Regions from separate parts of the Thioalkalivibrio sp. ALJ4 genome, predicted to be linked through region 2. Evidence: predicted binding sites of a transcription regulator. Region 2 holds the regulator's gene; the other holds the start of a gene.
The links. The regulator sigma-54, encoded in region 2, starts transcription at its own class of promoters, with help from an activator protein. The targets are predictions, from matches to a motif close to TGGCANGNTNCNTGCTT.
Positions count from the first base shown of each region.

Region 1 (4,397 bases), on a different contig from region 2:
TGATATGGATGTTGTGGCGCGAGCGTCAGCGCGGGGCACCGGGCGGGCGTATCGACGGCTTGATGGCGGTATCGCTAGCCTATGTGCTTTGGTTTGGTCTGGTGCCGCTGGTAAATCTTGCCGCGGCTTGAGTGACGGGATGCCGACCTCCGGCGGATTCGGGGCCCGGACGGCACGGTATGGAGGGACTGAGCGATGTTTGGACGGCTTTTAGCGGGTATTGCGGTCTTGGGCATGCTGTCGGTGCCGGCGGTGGCCGATCACCGCGAGGCCTTCCATATCGCGGGCGACCGGGACGAGGCGCCGTACGGGTACATCAATCGCGATGGGCGCTTCGCGGGCCACTATGTCCAGTTGATGCAGGAGGCCTTTGCCCACTTGTGGGTGCCACTGCGCCACGAGCCCTACGAATGGGAGGAGGCGCAGCGGCTGGTGAAGGAGGGCAAGGCCGACGCGATCATTACCACCATGACGCCGGAGCGCGAGGAGTATCTGATCGCGAGCGAGGTCGCCCTGGCGGAACCGGAATGGGTGGCCTTCGTGCGCGAGGACCACCCCGAGCGCGACGAATTGCTGGCCAAGGAACGGCTGGAGGACTTTACTGGATACCGCGTACTGGACTACGCCGGGAACGGCTGGGGCAAGGCCAACCTGGAGGGTCTGGACGTGCAGCGCGAGGGCACGCTGTCGGAGAATCTGCGACGTCTGGCGGCCGGCGAGGGGGACGTGCTGATCAACATGAGTGAGGTGACGGAACACACGATCCGGGAGTTGAAGCGGGCCTATCCCGACGAGGCGGATGCACTGGGTCGGCTGGCGGCCTCCTCGAACGTGCTGGACGTGACCTCGATGCATCTGCTGGTACGCAAGGACTCGCCGCATGCGCACCTGGTGCCACGCATCGACAAGGTCCTGCGGGAGCTGGGGATCTGACCCCTGCGCTGGAGAGACGTTAGTCCTGCGGGTCAATCGCGGGGACAGGCCGGTCCTCGTCCCGCCAGTCGAACAGGATATGCAGGATCGGTTCGACCGCGGGGGGGTATTCCGTCAGGGGGCCGGGAACCAGGAGACCGCGGTGCGAGGCCTCCAGGATCTCGGGTTCGGGGTGTCCCTCCAGTGACAGGGAATCGATCGGCACGACCCCGTCTCCCAGTCCTTCGCTGGTGTCCTCCCACCACTCTTCGATGCGCGCGGGCAAGTCCTCGATGCCGAACTGCTCGCTCAGGGATCGCAGGCTGGCCTCCATCGCCGGGGTCGGCTCGGGTACCACGCCGCCGATGATTCGCACGGGAATGTCCTCTGGCCAGGGGCGCTGATTCAGGTCCGCCAGAAACTCGCTGTCGGGCCGCAGATCGATCTTGGCCGCGCCCGTGCCGTCGCGAAGACCGGCGAAAAGCGAAAAGCGTTGCTCACGTATGTCGGCCAGCCATTCGCGCACCTCGAGCCAGACGCGCAGGCGTGCCCAGTCGGAGCCCTGGTTCGGGGTGGCGACCAGGATTACGCCGGCAATGGGTGGCCCTTCGACCCGCGGAGCCTCGTCGATGGGGTGTCGCCAGCGGGTGACAAAGTCGCGGATCACCAGGCCGCCCATGCTGTGGCCCACCAGGATCACGGGCTGTTCGGCCTCCAGCGTCTCCCAGTACTCGGCCAGGAGGTCGGCGCTGTGATCAATCGCCTGATCGTTCGGGTAGCGAAACTCCCAGCCATTGATGCCGGCCGTGTCGAGGGCGGACGCCAGCGTGTCCCAGATATCGCCGGGCTCGTCGAGCCCGTGCAGCATCACGACTTCGGGGCGGGTGCTGTCGTCGAATACCGTGGATCGCGGGACAAAGCCGCGAAGCTCGTCGGGTAGCTCCATGACCTCCGGAAACCACTCGTGCAGGCGGTCCTGGACCTCCACACGCAACTCGCGCTCCTGCTCCGGGTGCTGCTCCGTCCATGTGACCCAGGCGATGAACGCGAGTAGCGGCAAGCCGAACAGGACGGCGGCAGCGTACAGGCGCTTGCGGGCGGGTCTTTGGCGGCGCGGTCTGTGGGTCATATCACTCAAGGAAACACTGATTAATGTACACGCTCGCGCTCGAGTCGCTTTTGCGTGCGAACAAGGCGCGGTGACCGCCGTGCAGTCATTCTGCACAAGGGAGCCGCAACGCCGTGCGCGCGCCCGTTTTTGATAACAACGAGCGGCCGAGCCCCTTCGTTTATTGAGTTGTGGGGTTGGTACCCCAGGTTCCCCGATCCTGCGTTGCGCCGCTTGCGGGTAGTACCTCTACCCGCTGCACGATGCGCCTTGCCTCGGCAAACCTGGGGTACCAACGCGAGTGTGTCCATTAGTCAGTGTTTCCTTAACAATTGAGCATGCGCGGGTGGATCGCAAGCCTGGCGCGGTGCTGGATGTGACAAGCGGGGCACGGGGTATGCGAGGCGTGATGTGTATCATGCCCCGTATGATTCTGTCGGAGTGTCCGCATGCGTAATTCGCCGCTCTTGTTGTTGCTGTTTCTGCCGTTTTTTCTCTCGGCCTGTGCCGGACTGGATGTCCGCGACTTCGGTTTGAACGGCGAGGGGAGTGGTGGTGACCGGGCGGAAGAGGCGGTCCGCGAGGCCCTTCGAGTCGGCACCGAACGAACCGTGGAACGGACGGGGCAGGAAGACGGCTACTGGGGCAACCAGGCCATACGGATCGGTCTGCCGCAGGAGTTGCGGCAGGCCGGGGATGTGCTGCGCAGCGCTGGCATGGGCAGCCAGGTGGATGATCTCGAGCGGCGCATGAACCGGGCCGCCGAGGCGGCCGCACGGGAGGCGGCCCCGGTGTTTGTGAGTGCGATTCGGGGCATGCAGCCGTCCGACGTGCACGCGGTACTGCGCGGTGATGACGATGCCGCGACCCAGTACCTGCGCGGTGCGTCCGAGTCGGATCTGCGCGAGCGCTATGCGCCCGTGGTGCGCGAGCATATGGAGGGTGCCGGGGTGTACCGGGTGTACCAGCCGCTGCGCGATGCAGCCAGCCGTATCCCCGGCCTGGCCGATCTGGATGTGGACCTGGATCGCTATGTGACCGACCACGCACTGGATGGTCTGTTTACCATTCTGGCGGACGAGGAACGTCGCATTCGCGAGGATCCGGCCGCGCGCACGACGCAGCTCCTGCGGGAGTACTTCGGGTCAAGCTAACCCAGGCGCCGAGCACAAACGGCCGGGCCCCGTGGCATTGCGCCTCGGGGCTTTTTTGTGGGTGAAGGGCCTTGCCGGCGTTGAACGAGGCGGCCCCAGGGAGTGAGTCGGAGCGACACGGGTCGGGGCGATGCATGTGTCTGAATGACCCACCTCTGGATGTGATTGGGACCCGTCCGATCACTGCATTCAGGTGCGGAAACCGCCTGGCGGCGCGGCATGCGGCATTCAGGCCATGTTGGCACGGAGGCTGCATCGCTACGGGTCAGACCGCGCGTTCATTGCGACGGGCTAACGCAATCCAACCAATCTGAAGAAGCAGGAGGCGCAGAATGGGACACAAGACCGGTACAACTTATTCGATCGCCCTGGCTCTAGGGCTCGCATTGGGTGGTGCGGGCACGGTGGCAGCGGATGATCCGCATGTGTTCGAGCAGGAATGGACCGATGATCCCGAAATGTCCGCCGAGGACGTCAGTGAAAGCGATCTGGAAAGCTTTCTGGCGGCCGCGGATGCGGCCCAGGACATCCGCGCGGAATACGCAGATGACATCGCGGAAGCAGAAGGCGAGGGGGCCCAGGAGCTGCGCGACGAGGCCAACGACGAGATGGTCGCCGCAATCGAGGATGAAGGGCTGACCGTCAAGGAATACCAGGAGATTGCTTACCTGATCGACAACGACAGCGATCTTGGTGAGCAATTCGCCGAGGTGGCGGGGGACTCGTAGCCTCCACCAGCACTACGCCTGCTATCTCCCAGGACCCCGGTGGGCGAACCGCCCACCGGGGTTTTCTACGCCCGGGCGCCGCTCGGCGTCGGCGGGTGGTCCGGGTCAACCTCCTCGATCAGCAGAAGGGACGGAATTTCGTCCGCGGTCAGGGGCCGGGCGAAGTAAAACCCCTGGATGCGGTCGAACCCGAGTTCCTCGCTCAGGTCGATCTGGTCCCGGGTCTCGATGCCCTCGGCAACGGTCTTCAGCCCGAGCGATCCGGCCAGCAGTGCGATGCCTCGTGCGAGGTCTTCGGCCGAGGGGTCGTGGCCGAGGCTGGATACAAGCTGGCGGTCGAGCTTCAGCGTATCGATCGGAAACCGATTGAGATAGGCGAGGGACGAATACCCGGTGCCGAAGTCGTCGATGGCGAGCTGTACCCCCAGGTGCTTCAGCGCCTCGAGGGCGGGTTCGGCGTCCTCGAGCGCGAGCACGGTCTCGGTGAGTTCGATG
Region 1 is NZ_KB897919.1:61,144-65,540, forward strand. Features, by position in the region: gene C936_RS0109790 (NAD(P)H-dependent oxidoreductase) at 1-131, shown strand, start outside; gene C936_RS0109795 (transporter substrate-binding domain-containing protein) at 235-933, shown strand; gene C936_RS0109800 (lecithin--cholesterol acyltransferase) at 953-2,041, opposite strand; gene C936_RS0109805 (DUF4197 domain-containing protein) at 2,470-3,174, shown strand; gene C936_RS0109810 (DUF4168 domain-containing protein) at 3,507-3,902, shown strand; gene C936_RS0109815 (bifunctional diguanylate cyclase/phosphodiesterase) at 3,968-4,397, opposite strand, start outside.
Region 1: the regulator sigma-54 is predicted to act here: its motif matches at 3,414-3,430, upstream of C936_RS0109810 (DUF4168 domain-containing protein).

Region 2 (4,397 bases):
GCCAGATGCCGGTCTTCGTCCGCGTCGTAATCGCCACTGCGGACCTGTTCGATCAGCCCGGGCAGCAGCGGCAGCGGCAGGTTGTCGACACAGAAATAGCCGGCGTCCTCCAGCGTATGCAGGGCGACCGTCTTGCCGGAGCCCGACAGACCACTGACCAGCAGGAGTCGCATTCAGCCCTCCGGGTCCGGGTTGGGGACGGTGGTTGCAGGGATCGCGCGGTGGTACGGCGGCTCCTCGGGCTCGCCGCTCATCTGCCGGCGCTGACGTGCGCGCAGGTCGTCGCCGGCGACATAGCCCTGCATGTGCAACATGTGGTTGCGTACCGCCGCCTCGATCATCACCGCGATGTTGCGCCCCGGCGCGACCGGCAGGCTGATCAGCGGGATACGCAGCCCGAGGATGCCGATCTCCCCGCGGCGGCCATTCAGGCGGTCATCCGGCACCGGCGAGGGCTCGCCGTGGTCGCGCAGGTCGATAATCAGCCGCAGATACTTGCCGCCCTTGATCGCCGAATCCCCGTACATGGCGCGGACGTTCAACACCCCCAGCCCGCGCACCTCGAGCAGGTCCTGCAACAGGGCCGGGCAGTGTCCGCGCACGATATCCGGGGCGATGCGGGCAAACTCCGGTGCGTCGTCGGCGATCAGCCGGTGCCCGCGCGAGATCAGCTCGAGCGCCACCTCGCTCTTGCCCACGCTGGAGGCCCCGCTGATCAGCACGCCAATGCCGAGGATCTCCATGAACACGCCATGGCGCACCTCGAAATGGGCCAGCCGCTGCTGCAGGAAATAGCGCAGCAGGGAGATAATCTCGTGGCTGCTGGTCGAGGAGCACAAGATCAGCGGCAGCTGCTCATCGGGGACGTCCGGCATCTCCGAGAACGGGCAGGTGTCCTCGGCGAAGATCACCGCGGTCGTCCCGGTGCGGGCCATCTCCAGGATCAGTTGCTCGCGCTGATCATCGCTCAGCCGCGCGATATAGCGCGCCTCGAAATCGCCGATCACCTGGATACGGTTAGGCCGGATCAGGTTGAGGTGCCCGGCGAGGGGCAGGTCGTCGCCGTCACCGCCGACCAGGTTGCGATCCGGTGCGACCTGCTCGCCGTGTACGTAGCGCAGATCCAGGCGATTGCCCATCGCCTGGATCAGGACCTCTACGGTGATGTCGCGCGCGATGCCGCCCTCTCCCAGTGCCTCGTTCATGCACGAATCTCCGGCAGCATTGGCGCGGGGTGTCGGAATCGGGGGAGCACTGCCGGGAGAGCCATGTTCAGGCGTCGCCGAAGGCCCGGGTCAGTTCGCGTTCCAGGGCGTCCGCGTCGCCGGCACGGCGCAGCGAGGCGATATTGTCGGGCTGCGAGAGACCGCGCGCCAGCTGCGCCAGCAGGTCCAGGTGCGCGCTGGTCGCCGCCTCGGGCACCAGCAGTGCGATCAGGATGTCCACGGGTTCGTGATCCATGGCGTCGAAGTCGACCCCCTGGTCCAGCCGCAGGACCGCGACCCGGGGGACATCGAGCTCGGCCAGACGCCCATGCGGGATGGCCACGCCATGCCCCAGACCGGTGGAGCCAAGCTTCTCGCGGGCAGACAGGGCCTCGAAGATGGCCCCGCTGGCCGGGCCGGCGGACTCCTCGCCGCCGACGGCCAGCAACTCGGCCAGGGTCTCGAGCGCCCGTTTCTGGCTGGAACACTCGGGCTCCAGCCGGATACGGGCGCGGGTGATCAGCTCGGCAATGGTCATTGCGTTAAAGGGCCTGTTCGCGGTTGCGCTGGGCACCCTCGGCGCGGTGATGGTCCTTGACCTTTTCCTTGTGCTTGATCAGCTGACGATCCACCTTGTCGATCAGGCCATCAATCGCCGCATACATATCCTCGTGACTGGCTTCGGCGTGGATGTGATTGCCGCTGACCTGGAGATTGGCCTCCGCCTTGTTGTTCAGGTTCTGGTTTTTCTCGTGGGTCAGCACCACATGCACGTCGATCACTTTGTCGAAGTGGCGTTCCAGCTTCGCGAACTTTTCGTTCACGTAGTCGCGCAGGGCGTCGGTGATATCGACGTGATGGCCGGTCAGATTGATCTGCATGGTCAGGCTCCTTTTTGCTTGGTTCCACTGGGCATACTCGCCATCTGCCGGCGTTCGCTGGAAGACGGTATGTGCATAGCCTCGCGGTACTTGGCCACGGTGCGTCGGGCCACATTAATGCCCCGATCCGACAGGATCTGGGCCAGTTTTGCATCACTCAGTGGCTTGTTCGGGGTCTCGCCACCAATCAATTCCCGAATCATGGCACGGATCGCGGTCGCCGAGCATTCGCCGCCATCGGCTGTGCCAACATGGCTGGAAAAGAAGTACTTGAACTCGAATACCCCACGCGGGGTGTGCATGTATTTCTGTGTAGTCACCCTCGAGATGGTCGATTCGTGCATCTCCAGGGTCTCGGCGATATCGCGCAGGATCAGCGGTTGCATGGCAACCTCACCATGCTCGAGAAACCCCTGCTGGCGCACGACGATGGCCTGGGCGACCCGCAGCAGGGTGTCGTTCCGGCTGTGCAGGCTCTTCAGGAACCAGCGCGCCTCCTGCAACTGATCGCGCATAAACGCGCTATCACGCGCATCGGAGACCTGCCGCACCATGCCCGCATAGAGATCGTTGATGCGAATGCGCGGCGCAATCTCCGGGTTCAAGTCCACGCGCCAGCCATCGCGGTCATGGCGGACATAGACATCCGGCACGACGTATTCCGAAGTGGACTCGCTGATCTGGGCACCGGGCCGCGGATTCAGGGTGCGGATCAGGTCCAGCGCCCGCGCCAGCTCGTCCGGGTCGCGCACGCCGGACTGGCGCTGCAGGGCTCGGTAGTCCCGCTTGGCCAGGCTCTCCATGCCGTTTTCCAGGATGGCTCGAGCCGCGTCACGCGCCGGGGCATCCGGCGCCAAATGGCGCAGCTGGATCTCCAGGCACTCGCGCAGGTCCCGCGCACCGACGCCCAGCGGGTCGCACTGCTGAATCCAGTGCAGCACCGCCTCGACCTCGTCGACCCCCACGGGCTCGTCTTCGCCCTGGCTGATCATCTCCGCCAGCGCCTCGAGTTCACTGTCCAGATAGCCGTCCGGGCTGATCGCGTCGATCAGCGCCGCCCCGATCCGTTGGTCTCGTGGGGTCAGGTGGCTCAGATGCAGCTGCCAGAGCAGGTGGTCCTGCAGGCCCTCGTCCTCGCCGTCGGAGGTATTCTCCAGCGGGTCGCGGTCGTCCAGGCCGCGTGGGCTCGGGGCGGGCTCGTAGATGTCGTCCCAGCGACTGTCGGTGCTCAACTCCTCGGGGATCACGTCATCGCCAGCCGTGTCGGCCTGCATGCGATCCCCGTCGACCCGTTCGCCCCCTTCCTCCGGGCGCTCGGGCGGGGCCTCCTCGCCCTCGTCCTCCACCTGCTCGAGCATGGGGTTGCTTTCCAGCGCCTGCTGGATCTCCGCCTGCAACTCCAGCGTGGAAAGCTGCAGCAGACGGATCGCCTGTTGCAGCTGCGGGGTCATCGTCAGCGTCTGCCCCAGCTGCAGATTGAGCCCGGGTTTCAGCATCGCGGTTTGAGGTCCATGGTGACCATCAAGATCATCTTAAGGAAACACTGATCAATGTTCACAGTCGAAAGTTTTCTCCGAGATACACGCGGCGCACCTGGGGGTCGTCCAGCAGCTCCTGCGGGGTCCCGGCGCTCAGGATGCGGCCCTCACTAAGAATATAGGCCCTGTCGCAGATTCCGAGGGTCTCGCGCACGTTGTGGTCGGAAATCAGCACACCGATCCCGCGCTGGGCCAGATGCCCAATCACGGCCTGGATATCACCCACGGAAATCGGATCCACGCCGGCAAACGGTTCGTCCAGGCAGATAAAGCGCGGGTCACCGGCCAGTGCCCGCGCGATCTCGGCGCGGCGACGCTCGCCCCCGGACAGGGCAATCCCAGGGCTGTGGCGCACGGTCTCCAGCTGGAACTCCTCGATCAGGGCATCGCCGATGCGGCGTCGCTCGTGGCGGTCGAGCTCCGAGCGCAGCTCCAGCACCGCCTGCAGGTTGTCCCAAACACTCAGCCGACGGAAGATCGAGGCCTCCTGCGGCAGGTAGCCCAGCCCGGCTCGGGCCCGCGAATGAATCGGGGCCCGGGTGATGTCCCGGTCACCCAGCGTGATGCGGCCACGATTGGGCCGGATCAGGCCGACCAGGCTGTAGAAACAGGTGGTCTTGCCTGCGCCGTTCGGTCCCAGCAGGCCCACGACCTCCCCTGGTGCCAGATCGACGTCGACACGATCCAGCACCGTACGCTTGCCATAGCGCTTGGTCAGCTCGCGGCCGGTCAGATAGCCGGCCATCGGCGCAGATTCGCCACCGGCCGCGGCG
Region 2 is NZ_KB897917.1:972,630-977,026, reverse strand. Features, by position in the region: gene rapZ (RNase adapter RapZ) at 1-173, opposite strand, end outside; gene hprK (HPr(Ser) kinase/phosphatase) at 174-1,205, opposite strand; gene C936_RS0104605 (PTS sugar transporter subunit IIA) at 1,273-1,743, opposite strand; gene hpf (ribosome hibernation-promoting factor, HPF/YfiA family) at 1,748-2,086, opposite strand; gene C936_RS0104595 (RNA polymerase factor sigma-54) at 2,089-3,582, opposite strand; gene lptB (LPS export ABC transporter ATP-binding protein) at 3,641-4,369, opposite strand.